Regions from separate parts of the Thioalkalivibrio sp. AKL8 genome, predicted to be linked through region 3. Evidence: predicted binding sites of a transcription regulator. Region 3 holds the regulator's gene; each other region holds the start of a gene.
What was found. The regulator sigma-54, encoded in region 3, starts transcription at its own class of promoters, with help from an activator protein. The targets are predictions, from matches to a motif close to TGGCANGNTNCNTGCTT.
Positions count from the first base shown of each region.

Region 1: G335_RS0102060 (pilin) is a predicted target of sigma-54. The motif match lies at 2,568-2,584, and genes of this name have one in related genera.
Region 2: G335_RS0102135 (DUF4168 domain-containing protein) is a predicted target of sigma-54. The motif match lies at 2,204-2,220, and genes of this name have one in related genera.

Region 1 covers NZ_AQYF01000003.1:145,720-151,901, reverse strand. Annotated here, with positions in the region: gene mgtE (magnesium transporter) at 1-799, shown strand, start outside; gene mgtE (magnesium transporter) at 810-2,168, shown strand; gene G335_RS0102060 (pilin) at 2,656-3,141, shown strand; gene G335_RS0102055 (pilin) at 3,629-4,075, shown strand; gene G335_RS0102050 (transposase) at 4,265-5,437, shown strand; gene G335_RS0102045 (EAL domain-containing protein) at 5,618-6,182, opposite strand, start outside.
Region 2 covers NZ_AQYF01000004.1:7,497-13,678, reverse strand. Annotated here, with positions in the region: gene G335_RS0102145 (ATP-binding protein) at 1-646, shown strand, start outside; gene G335_RS0102140 (sigma-54 dependent transcriptional regulator) at 643-2,070, shown strand; gene G335_RS0102135 (DUF4168 domain-containing protein) at 2,374-2,874, shown strand; gene rplM (50S ribosomal protein L13) at 3,111-3,539, shown strand; gene rpsI (30S ribosomal protein S9) at 3,571-3,963, shown strand; tRNA gene G335_RS0102120 (tRNA-Gln) at 4,004-4,077, shown strand; RNA gene G335_RS13690 (RtT sRNA) at 4,114-4,249, shown strand; gene G335_RS0102115 (MBL fold metallo-hydrolase) at 4,720-5,637, shown strand; gene G335_RS13685 (DUF3096 domain-containing protein) at 5,726-5,875, shown strand; gene G335_RS0102105 (DUF3683 domain-containing protein) at 6,057-6,182, shown strand, end outside.
Region 3 covers NZ_AQYF01000007.1:80,471-86,652, forward strand. Annotated here, with positions in the region: gene G335_RS0106070 (HAD family hydrolase) at 1-451, shown strand, start outside; gene lptC (LPS export ABC transporter periplasmic protein LptC) at 448-1,029, shown strand; gene lptA (lipopolysaccharide transport periplasmic protein LptA) at 1,010-1,552, shown strand; gene lptB (LPS export ABC transporter ATP-binding protein) at 1,549-2,319, shown strand; gene G335_RS0106090 (RNA polymerase factor sigma-54) at 2,408-3,892, shown strand; gene hpf (ribosome hibernation-promoting factor, HPF/YfiA family) at 3,909-4,247, shown strand; gene G335_RS0106100 (PTS sugar transporter subunit IIA) at 4,251-4,718, shown strand; gene hprK (HPr(Ser) kinase/phosphatase) at 4,767-5,798, shown strand; gene rapZ (RNase adapter RapZ) at 5,806-6,182, shown strand, end outside.

The sequences.
Region 1 (6,182 bases), on a different contig from region 3:
CTTCCTGCGCGCCAGCGCCGAAAGCCCGGTGCGCGAACTGCTGGGCGAAGCCGACCCGATCACCATCGCGGTCTCCGAACACGCGGTCGAGGCCGCCCGCCGGATCCAGCACTACGACCTGGAGAGCCTGCCGGTGGTCGGCGAGATCGGCGAGCTGCTGGGCGTGGTCACGGTCGACGACGTGATGGACCTGATCGAGGCCGAGTCCACCGAGGACTTCCACAAGCTGGGCTCGGTGGGCACCCTGCCGCTGTCCCCGCAGGAGGCCAGCCCGTTCCTGCTCTATCGCAAGCGCATCGGCTGGCTGCTCGGCCTGGTCGCCTTCAACACCATCGGCGCGCTGATGATCTCCCAGTACGAGGACATCATCGAGGCGGTGGTGGTGCTGGTGTTCTTCCTGCCGCTGCTGATCGCCTCCGGCGGTAACGCGGGCGCGCAGAGCTCCACGCTGATGGTGCGCGCCATGGCCACCGGCGAGGTCACCGCGCGCGACTGGCTCCGGCTGTGGGCGAAGGAGATGGGCGTGTCCCTGACCCTCGGGCTCAGCATGGGTGTGGCGGTGTCGCTGGTCGGGCTGTGGCGCGGCGGGCCGGAGATCGCGCTGCTGGTCGCGCTGTCGATGACCATCATCGTTACCGTGGCCAGCATCCTCGGCATGCTGCTGCCGGTGGTCCTGAACAAGTTCCGCCTCGATCCGGCGACCGCCAGCGTACCGCTGGTCACCTCGCTCGCCGACATCGGCGGTATCCTCATCTACTTCACGCTGGCCACGGCCCTGCTCGGCCTGGCAATCCCATAGGACCTCCCGGATGAGCCCCACGGAACCGGATCTCGACACCCTGCCGCAGGCCCTGCAGACCGCGCTGACCGCGCCCACCGCGGAGGCCCTGCAGAGCCTGTGCGCCGAGCACGCGGCGCCGGATCTCTCCGACGCCCTGGAGGCCCTGCCGGCCCAACAGATGGAGGCCTTCTTCCAGCGCCTGGATGTCGAGTGCACCGCGGATATCTACGCCCATCTGGAATCGGATCATCAGTCCCGCGTGTTTCAGGCGCTGGACGACGAGCACGCCAGCCGCCTGGTCGCGGCCCTGTCCTACGACGACGCGGTCTCGGTGATCGACGGGCTGGAGGACGAACAGGCCGAATCCCTGCTGGAGACCCTGCCGGACGAAGACCAGGAGGCCCTGGAGACCCTGCTCGGCTACCCGGAGGAGAGCGCCGGGCGCCTGATGACGCCCGAGTTCGCCACGGTCCAGCCGGACTGGTCGGTGGCCGAGGCCATGGACCACCTGCGCGAACAGAGCGACCTGGCCGAGACCATCAACACCATCTTCGTGGTCACGCCCACCGGCGAACTGCTCGGCTGGGTGCGCCTGAAGGGGCTGCTGCTGTCGCGCCCCACCACCAGCGTGCGCGAGCGCATGAACACCGATGTCGTCAGCATCAGTGCGGAGGAAGACCGCGAAGAGGCCGCCCACCGCATCAGCCACTACGATCTGGACGTCCTCCCGGTGGTCGACGACAACGGCCACCTGCTCGGCATCATCACCGTCGACGACGTGATGGACGTGCTGCGCGCCGAGACCACCGAGGACTTCCACCGCATGGCCGCGGTGGGCGACGTCGTGCTCTCCCTGCGCGATGCCAGCATGCAACTGCTCTACCGCAAACGCATCGGCTGGCTGGTCATCCTGGTCGCCGTGAACATCCTCTCCGGCCTGGCCATCGCCCACTTCGAGGCGGCCATCGAGACCGTGGTCGCGCTGATCTTCTTCCTGCCGATGGTCATCGCCTCCGGCGGCAACGCCGGCGCCCAGGCCTCCACCCTGGTCGTGCGCTCGCTCGCCACCAACGACATCAAGCCCCAGGACTGGTGGCGCCTGGGCGGCAAGGAGATCCTGGTCGCCTCTGCCCTCGGCGCTACCCTGGCCGGCGCCATCTGGCTCTCCGGCAACTGGCTGGGCAGCCTCGAGGTCGCCAACGCCATCGCGCTCGGCATGTTCTTGGTCGTCCTGTTCGGCTCCCTGTTCGGCCTGCTGCTGCCGTTCACCCTCACCCGCCTGGGCGTCGACCCCGCCGTCGCCAGCGCCCCGCTGATCACCTCCGTCGTCGACGTCGTCGGCATCACCATCTACTTCGCCACCGCCGTCGCCATCCTCGGCCTCTAGCTCCCCCAACCCCCGTCCTCCCTGTAGGAGCGGGCTTGCCCGCGAAGCCCCTGCCAAAGCCGAATCCGGAAAACGCCGCGAACCTTGCCCCCACATCACCCGGCCGACAGACCTCATCATCCCGGCCCCAGTCACGACCCCTGGTCATCCCGACCACAGCACCAGCCCCCCGTCATCCCGGCCGGAGCGCAGCGAAGAGCCGGGATCTCCACCGTTCGAACCCCCAAGATCAAGACCCCCGGCCATGACAACCAGAGGCACCCCAGCCCCCAGAGTGACAACGTGCGTCACTTCACATGACCATTTTTGTCACGTGACACACCCGGGAGGCGCGCGTGCGTGACCCATGCCACAGACCACACCGCGCCCGGGCGCCGTTTTCACGCATTTCCGCACTCTTGGCACGCCCAATGCATCTACTCAGACAGCTGCCCACGGGGTGGCCGGGCCGAAGGCCCAGCTTTTATGACATCAAGGGAGAAACACCATGCAAAAAGTGAAGAGCGTCCAGAAGGGCTTCACGCTGATCGAACTGATGATCGTTGTGGCGATTATCGGCATTCTGGCGGCGATTGCGTTGCCGGCTTATCAGGATTATACGGCTCGGGCGCAGGCAGCCGAAGGCCTCTCCGCCACAGCGGGCATGCGCACTGACATCGCCGAGGCCGTTACTACCGGCGGAGTTGGCAACTTCGACGTCACCAACTACGACTTTTCCACCGCCCGGTATATCGACACCGTCGACGTTGACATCGTCGTAGATGAAACCAGCGGGGCGATCTCGGGTACCGGCAACATCACCATCAACTGGGACGACACCGTGGCTGCCTTGGATGGTGCAATGGTTCTTGAACCTCGCCTGGCCTTTCGTGATGGCGGTACCGACATCAGTGATGCAATCGGCGTCAACGGTTGGAATTGCGTCGCCGACGGCACCATGGCCGACAATCACCTGCCGGGCGGCTGCCGGTAGTAATCGCCTTCTGCCCCTGACGGTCCCGCCGTCATAATCAAGCCCCGGCTCCGGCCGGGGCTTTTTTGTGGTTCATCGAAGGATACCGGGGGGGGGGGGGGCATTCGTACGTTGAACCAATCCTCAAGCACCCATTGAACACTCTAGGACAGCCAACTTTTCTTGCCTGACAAAAATCCTCCAGGACGCCCGTGGTCGACGTAGGGTAAGGACACCCAGTACTGGAGCCCCGGCCATCATGCCGGGGCTTTTTCGTTTGTAATCGTCTGGGACACCCACTTTGTTGACATTGCCTGACAAAAATCCTCCAGGACGCCCGTGGTCCGCCAAGACACCACGGTGGCTGCGATGGCTCCGGACATCCAATTTACTTACGGTTGAGTAAACTCCGTTCCCTGTCCGTTTCTTCCGAATGGCCCACTTATTGCTTTATTTTTTGTGACACAAGTCTCACAACAGACGACTTCTTCAACCAGAAGGAAGGAACATGGGCAAGAACACAAACAGCGGCTTCACACTGATCGAACTGATGATCGTCGTCGCGATCATCAGCACCCTCGCCGCCATCGCGCTGCCGGCCTACCAGGACTACACGGCACGTGCTCAGGCCTCCGAGGGCCTCACCATCACCGCGGGCCTTCGAACCGACATGGCGGAACAGGTAACCACAGGCACCGGGACGACAGTGGACGTGAGCCTGTACGACTTCAACTCCCGCTACATTCAGGCCATAACCGCAAATGTGGAACCCGGCGAAGACGGCGCGATCACCATCACTTGGGACGAGGATTCCTCTGCACTTGGCGGCTCCATGATCCTGACGCCCACACTGGATGGCACCGTCGACCAAGCCTCCCGCATCAGCGGCTGGACCTGTAGCGTGGCCGACGGGATGAATACGGCGCACCTCCCCGGCGGCTGCCGCCAACAGTAACGGCGAAAATCCCTCTGGAGATCCTCCGGGAGAACCTCGGGGACACCCACCCTGCTCACCCCGCTCTAGCGGAACCCCGGAACGCGGTTTCGCTACGCCCTGAAAAACTCCAAGGCATTCACTATCCTAACGACAGGAACGTAACGAATCTGCGTTGCTGCAAGACCTACTCCACGGAAGGAGTTCATCATGACCCAGCCCCGCTCGACCCTCGTCTCTCTGGACGACACGCCCTGGTACCACGTCGTTTCCCGCTGCGTCCGCCGCGCGTTTCTCTGCGGGCACGATACCCACTCCGGACGATCCTTTGAGCATCGCCGCGGCTGGATCGCCGATCGTCTGAAACAGCTTGCGTCGGTGTTCGCCGTCGATATCGCGGCCTATGCGGTCATGAGCAACCACTTCCATATCGTTGTGCGGGTGGACGAGGCGCGCGTCGAGCCCCTGGAGCGCGCCGAGATCTTGCGTCGCTGGACGCAGCTCTTCTCGGGGCCGGTTATGGTGCAGCGGTATCTGGCCGATCCACAGGGGCTCGGTGCGGCCGAGATGAAGGTCGTGGATGCCTGGGTGGAGACGTACCGCTCCCGACTCGCTGACCTGTCGTGGTTCATGCGCGTGCTGAACGAGTCGATCGCCCGTCAGGCGAACGCCGAGGACGGCGTGACGGGACGGTTCTGGGAGGGACGCTTCAAGAGCCAGGCCCTGCTCGACGAGCAAGCGGTTCTGACGGCCATGGCGTACGTGGACCTGAACCCGATCCGGGCCGGGATGGCCCCCACGCCGGAGGCCTCCGAGTACACCTCGGTCGCGGAACGGCTTGCCGTGCTGCGCGCGACGTCCGGGGATGGAACAACGGTAGCCGAACGCGCCGCCGCCGATCCCGCGGTTCCAGGCGACAGCACGGCGCCGGGACACACCAACGCTACGAGATCCGACACACGTGGGAACCGGTCACGCTCCGTTCCGCACCAAACAGAATCCTTGCAGCCGGAGACGGTCCTGGACCAACTGGTCAGCGCCCCGCTACTTCCATTCGACGCCACTGGCCGCGCCGAGTGCGCCGTGCCCTTCGGCTTCGAGGACTATCTGGATCTCGTGGAGGCAACGGGGCGCGTCATCCGCGAGGACAAGCGCGGCTTCATCCACGATGGCACCCCGCCCCTGCTGGCGCGTCTGGGCATTGATCCCAATCAGTTCATCCGTGCGGCTAGCCGCATGTTGCAGCAATTCGGCAGCGCCATCGGAACACCGACCCATCTCACGGCCCGGTGCGATACCCGCCAAACGCGCTATCTGCGAGGCATGGCGGCCGCCCGGCAGCTCTTCCCTCACGATTCCGCCGCATTGGTGCCAAGCCCGTGACGCGGTTCAGCGGCAAATTCGCATCCTGATCACGGGCTTCCGGCACACGAAAAATCCGCCACCCAGCACTCCCTGAGCCTGGTACAAATATCGCTCCGTCCGGGCTCGGCTCGCCACCTTCTCCGGGCGCGCACCACTAGCAAGGCCAGCTCGACGCTTCGGAACTCCCTCACCACACGATTAGCGAAACAGGTCAGCGGCGGCGGCCGGGCGGTGGAGCAGGAATCCCTGGCCGATGGCGCAGCCTTCCTGCAGCAGGAAGGCGCGCTGGGGTTCTTCTTCCACGCCCTCGGCGATGAGGTCCAGTTCCAGGGCGGCGGCCAGCGCGATGATCGCGCGGATGATGGATTCGTTGTGGCGGGAATGGCCGATGTCGCGCACCAGCGACTGGTCGACCTTGAGGCGGTGCAGCGGCAGGCGGCGCAGATGCGCGAGGTTGGAGTAGCCGGAGCCGAAGTCGTCCATGGCCAGACGCACGCCGAGGCCGTCCAGCCGACGCAGGACCGCCAGGGCGCGCTCGGGGTACTCCATGATCATGGTTTCGGTCAGCTCGACCTCCAGGCGTTCGGGCGCGATGGCGAAGCGCCCCAGGGTCTCGCGTACGGTGGTGACGAGTTGCTCGTCGTGCAGCTCGCGCGCCGACAAGTTTACGGCGATCAACGGGATGTTCCGGCCCGCCTCGTCCCAGGCCGCGAGCTGGCGGCAGGCCGCCTCCAGAACCCAGCGATCGATCGCCTGGATCAGG
Region 2 (6,182 bases), on a different contig from region 3:
CGAACTGGGGACGCCGCTCGGGATTATCGCCGGTCGCGTGCAGCGCGCCATCCGGCACCTGCCGGAGGCGGATCCGGCGCGCACCGAGATGGAGGCGCTGAAGGCCGAGCTGGAGCGGGTGGAGACCATCGTGCGCCAGCTGCTGGACTTTGCCCGGCGCAATCCGTTGCAGGAACGCTCGCTGGGTCTCGCGCAGCTGGTTGGAGATCTGGTCGGGCGTGTGCGCGAGCGGCATGCCTCCGGCGGGGTGGAATTCCGGCTCGAAGGCCCCGAGTTGACCATCGCCGCGGACCGCCTGCGCTTGGGCCAGGCCCTGGAGAATCTGCTGGAGAATGCCGCGCAGGTCGCCGCCCGCGAGGTCCGGGTCCGCTGGTATGCCTCGTCCGACCGGGTCGAGCTGGTGGTGGCGGACGACGGCCCCACGGCCGGGCGAGGGATAGACGATGAGCAGGCCGAACGCCTGTTCGAGCCCTTCTTTACCACCAAGCCCACCGGCGAGGGGACCGGGCTCGGGCTGGCGGTGGCGCAGGTGGCGCTGGAGGACCACGGGGGTACGGTGATGCTGGATCGCAGTGTCGCGGGGGAGACCCGTTTTGTCGTGCATCTGCCGGTGTCAGCTGGCGCCCAGGAGGATTCGCTTCGATGAGCAGCAAGGCACAAGTCCCCGCAACGCCCCCGGAGTCGGTCCTGGTCGTGGAGGACGATCGCGGGCATCGCGAACTGCTGACCGAGGAGCTGACCGAGGCCGGCTACGCGGTTACGGCGGTTGCCAGTGCCGAGGATGCCGCGCGGGTGCTTGCGCAGCAGGCCTTCAGTCTGGTGGTGAGCGACCTGCGCCTGCCCGGCGCGGATGGCTTCCAGGTGCTCCAGGAGGCCCGCGCCCGGGTGCCGGCACCCGGGTTCATCATGCTCACGGGCTTTGGGACCATCGACCAGGCGGTGGCCGCGCTGAAGGCGGGGGCGGATGACTTCCTGACCAAGCCGGTGGATCTGGATCACCTGCGTCTGGCCGCCGACCGGGTGACCGAGGCGCGGCGTTTGAAGGACGAGGTGCGTCGCTTTCGTGAGGTCCTTGCGCAGGCCGATGGCTTTCACGGCATGCAGGGCCGCAGTCCGGCCATGCTGCAGTTGTTCGACCTGATTCGGCGGATCGCGGCCGCCGACGGCAGTGTCCTGATCACCGGCGAGTCCGGGACCGGCAAGGAACTGGTGGCGCGCGCGCTCCATGCGGAAAGCGAGCGGGCCGGTGGTCCGTTCGTGGCGATTAACTGCGCGGGCATCCCCGAGGCCCTGCTGGAGTCGGAGTTGCTGGGGCACGTGGCCGGTGCGTTCAGCGGGGCCAAGGGGGCTCGGCGCGGCCTGTTTACCGAGGCCGACGGCGGCACCCTGTTCCTGGACGAGATTGCCGAGATGCCGGTGGCCATGCAGAGCAAGCTGTTGCGTCTTCTGCAGGATGGTCGCGTGCGTCCGGTGGGCGCCAACGAGGAGATCGCGACCGATGTGCGTATCGTGGCGGCCACGCATCAGGATCTGCAGGCACATATTGCCGACGGTCGTTTCCGTGAGGATCTCTACTATCGCCTGGAGACCTTTCGTATCGAGATCCCGCCGCTGCGCGAGCGTGGCGATGACATCGAACGCCTGGCCCTGCAGTTCCTGCGTCAGCAGGCCCTGGCCCGCGACCTGCCCGAGCGTCGCCTGAGCCCGGAGGCCCTGCGTGCGCTGGTGCGGTATCCGTTCCCGGGGAACGTCCGCGAACTCGCGAGTCTGATGGAGCGTGCCGCCACCCTGGCGGCCGGCGAGGTCATCGAGACCCGTGATCTGCCGGAGCGCGTATTCGAGGCGCCCGCCGAGGATCCCGGCGGAACGACGGGCGACCGGGCGGAGGGGGCGACGCCGGTCCCGGGGATGGGCGACGACGGCCAGTGGCCGACCCTGGAGGAGCGCGAGCGCGACTACATTCGCAGGGTGCTGGAGCATGTGGACGGCAACAAGCAACGCGCTGCGCGGATCCTCGGCATCGGCCGCAAGACGCTGTACCGCAAACTCGGGGAATCCGACCCATCGTGACATCCTGACCCGGGTCGACCTGACCCATGTATCATTCTGACCCGGTTTACCGTTGGCGCGTTCCCCGGCCCTTTTGGGGTGATGAGAGCATAAGTCGCTGTTTAAAAGTGTTTTGTTTGTCTTTTTCCAATCTTGGCACGATGCCTGCTCCTCCTCGGGCAGCAATCGAGGAATCGGAACCGCAGTGACGGACCATTCCTCCTCACACGGTTGCAACGAAATCGGGCGTGCTGATGATCGACCTTGAGTCGTAGCCGGCTTCGCCCCGAGATCCGAACGATCCAAAGGAAAAGGAGCAACATGATGAATATGCGCAAGACGATGCTCGCGATGGCCCTGACCTCCCTGTTTGCCGTGGGTGGAGCCGCCTCCGCCCAGTACGGCGGTGCCGAAGGTGGCGCCGGTGGGGGTGACATGGGCGGTGCCCAGGGCGGCCAGCCGCCGGCTCAGGAAGGCGGTGCCGGTGGCGGTGCTCAGGGCGGCCAGCCACCTCAGGGTGGTGCCCAGGGTGGCGCCCCGATGCAGGAAGCCCCCGAGGTGGATCTGAGCGAAGAAGACATCGACACTTTCGTAACCGCCTTCGTTGCGGTGCAGGAAGTGCGCGAAGACTTCGCCGACCGCCTGCAGAGTGCCGAGGACGAAACCGAGGCCCAGTCCATGCAGCAGGAAGCACAGGACGAAATGGTCAACGCGGTTGAAGACTCGGGCATGAGCGTCGAGGAATACAACGAAGTGGCCATGGCCCTGCAGAACGACCCCGAGTTGATGCAGGAAGTCCAGGAGCGCGCTGAAGCCCAGCTGTAACGGGCAGCGCAACCCCCCGGGCATTGCGCCCGGGGGGTTGCAGGGGCCGGCCTTCGGGGCGGCCCCTTGTTTGTGTCCGGGGCATGCACGCGAATGTTCTGCACATTGATCCGTGATTCCCCCGAGGGCGGACGCCTTCGCGTCTCGGGAATTGTCCCTGTAGCTTGAATTGGGCGGAGGGAAGCGTTATTCTTGCGCGCTTTCTGAATCGCCCCGACCTCGGAGCATCGAACATCATGAGTACCATTAGCGCCAAGCCGGCCGAAGTCGAACGCGACTGGTTTCTCGTCGACGCCGACGGCAAGACCCTCGGTCGACTCGCCACGGAAATCGCACATCGCCTGCGCGGGAAGCACAAGCCCGTGTACACGCCGCATGTCGATACCGGCGACTACATCGTCGTGATCAACGCGGAGAAGATCCGCGTCTCCGGCAACAAGGCCATGGACAAGAAGTACTTCCACCATTCCGGTTACCCGGGTGGCATCAAGGAAGCCAACTTCACCCAGATGATCGAGCGTCATCCGGAGAAGGTGCTGGAGCTTGCCGTCAAGGGCATGCTGCCGCGCAACCCGCTTGGCCGGGCCATGTTCAAGAAGCTCAAGGTCTACGCCGGTACCGAACACCGGCACACGGCCCAGCAGCCGCAGCCGCTCGAAGTCTGAGCCGCCAGAATCAGCAAGGGAATCGATCCGAATGGCTATCAATCAGTATTACGGCACCGGCCGCCGCAAGACCGCCTCGGCGCGCGTCTTCCTGCGTCCCGGCACGGGCAACATCACGGTTAACGAGAAGCCGCTGGACGACTTCTTCGGCCGCAAGACCTCGCGCATGGTGGTACGCCAGCCGCTGGAGGCGACCGAGTCGACCGGCAACTTCGACGTGATCGCGACCGTTGAAGGCGGTGGCGGCAACGGCCAGGCCGGCGCGATCCGTCTGGGCATTGCCCGCGCCCTGGTGCAGTACAACGAAGACATGCGCCCGTCGCTGCGTCGTGGTGGTCACCTGACCCGCGATGCCCGCGAGGTGGAGCGCAAGAAGATCGGCCTGCGCAAGGCCCGTCGTGCAACCCAGTACTCGAAGCGCTAAAATTCGCGTCGAGTTTCGGGCTGCACCCGACCCGGTTTACTGGGGGATCGTCTAGCGGTAGGACTGCGGACTCTGACTCCGCCAACCCAGGTTCGAATCCTGGTCCCCCAGCCATTCATGGAAGAAGGCCCCCTTGTGGGGCCTTTTTTCATGAATGGCTGGAAGATTTCAGGATGAGAACCTGCAAGGTTCGACGGTGAGGCGTAGCCGAGCCGAACAGCGCCGTATGCGGCGCTGGCCCGAAGGGCGAGGCGCATAGCGCCGAGTAATCCTGGTCCCCCAGCCAAACATAGAGAAGGGCCCCCTCGTGGGGCCCTTCTCTATGTTTGTTTGAGCGTGTCCAGGGTTCGAACCTGGAAGGTTCGGCGAAGCGCGGCGAACCACTGCGCGCGCGCAGCGTGTGCAGCCCCGAAGGGGTGAGGCGGCGCAGCCGCCGAATCATCCTGGTCCTCCAGCCATGGCAACGATTCGGGCCAGAACGTTTCGGCACCGCCCCGCTGATTTGTGGACGCCGACCCTGCTTCCGGTCTCCCTGCCTTTAAATGGCCAGCCACCGCCGACCTTGGCGACCGGTCCCCGGTAGCCACAAACGCCCGGACCCCGGCATCCCGTCAACCCCGCTCCCGACTCCGCTACAATCCCTCGACAGTGATCGGGAAATGCAGGGAATTCTCCCGCCCTTTTTCCGTCCAATTCCGCAGAACCCGGCCGCACTGGGTCGGATCGATCAAAATGCCAGAGAAGAGAGGATTGACCATGTCGGTACCCGAGAATCCCTACGAGCCGGTCAGCGTGGATGTGACAGCCCACGAGGTCGAAGGGCTGGACACCTGGTACATGATCGGGATCTCCGGTATTCCGGATCCCGACAACGAGGGGCATACCTCGAATGCGGGGTTCGTCGTGACCGACGAGGGCGTGGTGGTATATGACGCCCTGGGGACGCCGCCACTTGGCTTCGAGATGATTCGCCGGATCCGCGAGGTGACCGACCAGCCGATCAAGTACGTGATTGCTGGTCATTATCACGCGGATCACATCTATGGCCTGCAGGCGTTCGCGGACCACACCGATGCCAAGATCATCGGGCAGGCGCGCGCGCGAGACTATCTGGGAGGCGCCGGTGCGGTGGCGCGGCTCGAGCAGCGCCGGGGCGTGCTGGCCCCATGGGTGGACGAGGACACCCAGATCATCCCGCCGGATGAATTCTTCGAGGACGAGTACACCATCCGTCTCGGCGGGAAGACCTTCCGGTGCGTGCACGCGGGGCCCGCACACTCGCCGGACGACATCATCATGGTGGTGGAGGAGACCGGCGTGGTGTTCGCCGGCGACATCGTGTTCGATGGCCGGATCCCGTTTCTGGGCGACGATGCGCTGGATTCGGAGAACTGGGTCAAGCGCCTGGAAGAGTTGATGGAGATGGACCTGAAGTTCCTGATTCCGGGGCATGGCGAGGCGACCGATCAGGCGGCCCGGGCGGTCAGGTTCACCCGCGACTACCTGGTGAAGCTGCGCGAGCACATGGCCGTGGCGGTCGAGAACATGGATTCCTTCGACGAGGCCTACTCCGCGATGGACTGGAGTGACTACGAAGACCTGCCGGCCTTCGAACAGACCAACCGCAGCAACGCCAACGCGGTCTATCTGGAGATGGAAGAGAAGCTCTTCTGAGATCGGCCCCAGGGGAAGCCCGGTCGGTGCGTCCGTTGCGGGTCCTTGATGTATCCCTGAATCCCACAAGCGAAAGGAATGATCGCCAATGACGCTGAATATTGAACCGGGCCTGCTCATGGCCATCCTGTCCCTGGTGGCGGGCATCCTGATCCTGATCCGGCCCCGCCTGCTGAACTACATCGTCGCGATCTATCTGATTGTTATCGGGGTGCTGGGTCTGCTGGCGTATTTTTAGGGAGATGCTCATGGGGCGCCAGCGCGGATGCGTGAATCGATCAGCGCCGCCCTGGCGACGTAAAGGTCCCCGTCACCGATAGTTTGGTGCCCAAAAGCATGGACCAACAGTGCGACTTCGTGCGCAGGGCGTGCGGACCCGTTACTCTTTGGCCACATTCTGATCGGGGGGCTACGCCTCAATGACCGCCGAACGCGTCCGAGAAATACCCTATAACTACACCTCATTCTCCGACCGCGAAATCGTTATCCGTTTCCTGGGTTCCGATACCTGGGACCTCCTCAACGAGTTGCGTGGGGAGCGTCGG
Region 3 (6,182 bases):
CCTGTTCCTCGGCGACGGCGGCGAGCAGTACAAGGCCTTCAACAGCCGCGACGGCCACGGTATCCGTCTGGCCCTGGACGGCGGCATCGAGATCGCCATCCTGACCGGGCGCACCTCCGGGGTCGTCGAGCACCGCATGCGCGACCTGGGAGTGGAGCATCTGATCCAGGGCCGCCGCGACAAGGGCGAAGCCCTGCACGAACTGCTGCAGCGCACCGGTCACGACCCCGCCGAAGCGGCCTTCATGGGCGACGACATCGTGGATCTTCCAGCGATGCAGCGGGTCGGGCTCGGGATCGCGGTCGGCGACGCCCACCCGCTGGTGCGCCAGCATGCCCAGTGGGTGACCGAAGCCCATGGTGGGCGCGGGGCCGTGCGCGAGGCCTGCGAGGGCCTGCTGGCCGCGCAGGACCGGCTCGACGCGCTGTTCGAGACCTACCTGAACGGATGAGACGCAGGATTCGCAGCCGACTCGGATGGACCCTGGCCGTGCTCGCATTCGCGACCGTGCCCCTGGCGCAGGCTGAGGTAAGCCCGCCCGAGGGCGAGGTCACGCTGCAGATTGACGGCTTCACCCTGCATGCCACCGGCGACGACGGCGAACTGAGCCATCGTCTGCGCGGCACCCGCCTGCGCGAGTTTGGACGTGACGGCCCCCAATGGGTGGACGACCCGGACCTCGACCTGTTCGCCGAAGGCGGTATCGAATGGCGCTGGACTGCCCCCGCCGCACTGCATCAACCGGCCGCCGTGACCCTGGACCTGGTGGGCCCCACCCACGGCGTACAGCCGCCCCGCGGCGAACGCGTAGAGACCATCATCGATTCGCGGGATGTTCGCGTCGCCACCGACACCATGGTCGCCACTTCGGATGCCCTTTCCACCCTGAACCAGCCGGGCCTGTTCCAGCGCGGCACCGGTCTGCGCGTGGACTCGCGAGGGGATACCATAGAGTTGTTCCATGACGTGTACTCGCTCTACAGCGAGACGAGCGAGGAGGATCCCGCGCATGACCCCGAATCCCCATAGCCTTCGCCACCGTCCGGGCCAACCGGGTGCCCGCCTGGCGGCGCTCCTGCTGCTAGCCCTGCTGGCCACGCCCGCGCTCGCCCAGCAGGGCTCGGCGGGCCCGGCACTGCCGGTGGAGATCACTGCCGACCGCGCGGAGATGGACGAACGCCAGGGGCTGGGGACCTACACCGGCGACGTGATCGTAATCCGCGGCGACATGACCCTGGAGGCCGACAAGGTCTACGTGCGCACCCGCGATCGCCGCCCCTACGAAATGGAGGCCCACGGCGAGCCGGCACGCCTGGAATCACCCGATCCGGAAACCGGAGAGATGCGCATTGCCACCGCCCTGCGCATCGACTACCTGCTGAACGAGGACCGCATGATCCTCACCGACCAGGCCCATGTGATCACCACCAGCGAGGAGGCGCGCGGCAAGCGCATCACCTACGACCTGACGACCGACGTGATCGAGGCCGAACGCGGCGAAGGCGACAGCGAGCGCGTGCGCATCACCATCCAGCCGCGCGACGACGAATGAACGCCACCGCCCCCAGCCCATCCGCCACACCGGCACAAACCAACGACCGCCTGATCGGACGCGAGCTGACCAAGCGCTACGGCCAGCGCACGGTGCTGGACCAGGTGGACGTCGACCTCGCGCCCGGCGAGGTGGTCGGCCTGCTGGGCCCGAACGGGGCCGGCAAAACCACCTGCTTCTACAGCCTGGTCGGGCTGATCCGTCCCAATGCCGGGCGCATCACCCTGGGCGAGCGCGACATCACCCGCGCCCCCATCCACGTACGCGCGCGCGCCGGCCTCGGCTACCTGCCGCAGGAGGCCTCGATCTTTCGCCGCCTGAGCGTGTGGGACAACCTGCAGGCCGTGCTCGAGCTGCGCCCCGGGCTGGATCGCCACGAGCGCCGCCGCATTGGCGACGCCCTGATCGAGGAGTTTCAGCTCGAGACCGTGCGCCACAGCCCGGGCATCGCGCTGTCCGGTGGGGAGCGTCGCCGGGCCGAGATCGCCCGCGCCCTCGCCGGGGATCCGCAGTTCATCTGCCTGGACGAGCCCTTCGCCGGGGTGGATCCGATCTCGGTGGGCGACATCCAGGACGTGATTCGGCATCTCGCCCAGCGCGGCATCGGCGTACTGATCTCCGATCACAACGTGCGCGAGACCCTCGGCATCTGCCACAGGGCCTATATTCTGAGCGAGGGACGCCTGCTGGCCGCCGGTACACCGGACGAGCTGCTGGCCGATCCCCAGGTGCGCCGGGTCTATCTCGGCGAGAACTTCCGCCTGTGAAAGCGCCCCACATGCGGCCCGGTCGGTGCACAAACCACAAGGCAGGCTTTAAGATTCCACCAATGCCCACCCTCGCTCCGAATACGCGATGCTGAAACCCGGCCTGAATCTGCAGCTGGGTCAGACGCTGACCATGACCCCGCAACTGCAGCAGGCGATCCGCCTGTTGCAGCTGTCCACGCTCGAGCTCCAGGTGGAGATCCAGCAGGCGCTGGAGAGCAACCCCATGCTCGAACAGGTCGAGGACGAAGAGGCCGAGGCCGACACCGAGCGCCTGAACCAGGACGGCGAGCTGGTGGAAGGCGATCGCATGGAGGCCACCACCACCAGCGATGACGTGATCCCCGAGGAACTGACCACCGACAGCCGCTGGGACGACATCTACGAACCGGCCCCGACACCCAACAAGGGCGTGGATGACCGCGACCCGCTGGAAAACACCAGCGACGACGACGGCGAGGGCCTGCAGGATCACCTGCTGTGGCAGCTGCATCTGAGCCATCTGACACCGCGCGACCAGCGCATCGGGGCGGCCCTGATTGACGCCATCAGCCCCGACGGCTATCTCGAGGGTGACCTGGAAACCCTGGCCGAGACCATCAGCCGAGGCGAGGATGAAACCGTCGGCGTCGACGAGGTCGAGGCAGTGCTCCACTGGATTCAGCAGTGCGACCCGCTGGGGGTCGGCGCGCGCAACCTGCGGGAGTGCCTGGAGATCCAGCTACGCGAACTGGCCCCGGACGCCCCGGCCCGCGAGGCCGCACGGGCGATCCTGGAACACGGCATGGACAGCCTGGGCAAGCGCGACTACAAGGCCCTGCAGCGCCAGTCCGGCGTACGCGACCCGGACGAACTGGCCCGCGCACTGGATCTGATCCGCACCCTGAACCCGCGCCCCGGCGCACAGATCAGCTCCGCCACCTCGGAATACGTGGTCCCGGATGTCTACGTGCGCCACACCACCGAGGGCTGGCGCGTGGATCTAAACCCGGAGATCGCACCGCGCATCCGCATCAACGACCTCTACGCCGGCATGGTGCGCCAGGTCTCGGATGCCCGCGACAGCGCCTTTATGCGCGATCAGCTGCAGGAGGCACGCTGGTTCCTGAAGAGCCTGCACAGCCGCAACGACACCCTGCTGCGGGTCGCCGAGGCGATCGTCCACCGCCAGCAGGGCTTTCTCGAGCATGGCGACGTCGCGATGCAGCCATTGATCCTGCGCGACATTGCCGAGACCCTGGAGATGCACGAATCGACCATCTCGCGGGTTACCACGCAGAAATACATGCACACCCCGCGCGGGGTCTTCGAGTTCAAGTATTTCTTCTCCAGCCATGTCGGCACGAACGATGGCGGCGAGTGTTCCGCCACCGCCATCCGTGCCATGATTCGCGAATTGATTGGCGACGAACCCCCGAACAAGCCGCTCAGCGATGCCCGGCTCGCCCAGGTCCTGTCGGACCGGGGCATCAACGTAGCGCGCCGCACCGTGGCCAAGTACCGCGAGGCGATGCACATCCCTTCATCCAGCGAACGCCGGCAGATGGCCTCGATGCCCACCGGCAGCAAGTAACCAAGGAGTCCTGACCATGCAGATCAACCTGACCGGCCACCACGTGGACATCACCGACGCCCTGCGCGACTACGTCAACGAGAAATTCGCGAAGCTGGAGCGCCACTTCGACAAGGTCATCGACGTCCACGTCGTGCTGACCCACGAGAAGACCCGGAATCAGCACAACCAGGCCGAAGCGAATCTCCAGGTCAGCGGCAATCACATCCACGCCGAGGCCTCTCACGAGGACATGTATGCCGCAATCGACGCGCTGATCGACAAAGTCGACCGTCAGCTGATCAAGCACAAGGAAAAGGTCAAGGACCACCACCGCGCCGAAGGTGCCCAGCGCAACCGCGAGCAGGCCTCCTGATCCATGACGATTGCCGAGTTGATCACCTCCGAGCGCATTGGCCTGCAACCCGAGTGCTCCAGCCAGAAACGGGCCCTGGAGGCCCTGGCGGACCTCCTCGCCGGCGGAGGTGACGGCACGGGACCAGGAAGCAATGCGATCTTCGAGGCCCTGTCCGCACGCGAAAAACTCGGATCCACCGGTCTCGGCCATGGGGTTGCGATTCCCCATGGCCGCCTGGCCGATCTCGAGGCGCCGCGCGTGGCCGTGCTGCGCCTGGAAAAGGGCGTCGACTTCGACGCCATGGATCACGAGCCGGTCGATATCCTGATCGCACTGCTGGTCCCGGAGGCCGCCACCGGCGACCACCTCGACCTGCTGGCCCAACTCGCCCGCGGCCTGTCGCAGCCAGACACCATCGGAGCGCTGCGCCGGGCCGGGGATGCGACGGCCCTGGAACAGGAACTCGTGCGCCGCTTCAGCGAGGACTAAGCCCGTGGAACCCGCCTCCAGCCGCGATTCCGGCGCGCAGCGTCTGCCATGAACGAGGCGCTGGGAGAAGGCGGGATCGCCCGCGACATCAACGTGGAGAGCCTGATCCAGGCCATGGGAAACCGCCTGGATCTTCGCTTCGTGCACGGCGAACATGCAGCACCCGACCGCAAGCTGGTCGGCGACGACGGGGACGACCTGCCGCTGGCCGGCCATCTCAACCTGATCCGGCCCAACCGCATCCAGATCATCGGCGACTTCGAGGCCCGCTACATCTCCAGCCTCAGCGCCACCCAGTGCAACGACCTGATCCTGGAGATGGCCCGCACCGGGACCACCGCGGTGATCTTCGCCGAGGACACCTGTCCGTTCTCGGAGATGCCCGACGCCCCGCAGGAGGCGCTGCCGCTGATCCTGTGCTCCAGCACCAGCAGTCACGAGATCATCTCGCTGCTGCGCTATTTCCTGCAGCAGCGCCTGGCCCATTTCGAGGTGCGCCACGGCGTGTTCATGGAGATCCTCGGGATCGGGGTGCTGATCAGCGGCGCCTCCAGCGTCGGCAAGAGCGAGGTCGCACTGGAACTGATCTCGCGCGGGCATCGCCTGATCGCCGACGATGCCCCGGAGTTCGCGCGCATTGCGCCCGACATCGTCCGCGGCCACTGCCCGGCCCTGCTCCAGGACCTGCTCGAGGTGCGCGGTCTTGGGGTACTCAACATCCGCGCCATGTATGGCGATTCCGCGATCAAGGGCGGCAAGTACCTGCGCCTGATCATCGACCTGCGCGATCATGGCGAACCCTCGCCGGTCCCCGATGACCGGCTGAACGGGCGCCGCGGCGAGATCGATATCCTCGGCCTGCGCGTCCCCTTGATCAGCCTGCCGATCGCGCCGGGGCGCAACATCGCGGTGATGATCGAGGCGGCCGTGCGCAACCACATGCTGCACATGCAGGGCTATATCGCTGGCGACGACCTGCGCGCACGCCAGCGCCGCCAGATGAGCGGCGAGACGGAGGAGCCGCCCTACCATCGCGCGGTGCCCGCCACTACGGTCCCCAACCCGGACCCGGAGGGCTGAATCGGCCATGCGCCTGCTAATCGTCAGTGGCCTGTCCGGGTCCGGCAAGACCGTGGCCCTGCACACCCTGGAGGATGCCGGCTACTTCTGCGTCGACAACCTCCCGCTGCCGCTGCTGCCGGACCTGATCGATCAGGTCCGGCAGGGCCACTACGACACCGAGACCGACCGCCATCTGGCCGTGGGCGTGGATGTGCGCAGCGGCCTGGAGGCCCTGGAGGGGTTCTCCGATCTCCTGGCGCAACTACGGGCGGACGGGGTGCAGGTGGAGGTCCTGTTCCTGCAGGCGGCCAGCGAGGTGCTGCTGCGGCGCTACCACCTGACCCGCCGGCGCCACCCGCTGGCGCGCGACGGCGTGCCACTGGTCGAGGCCATCGACCGCGA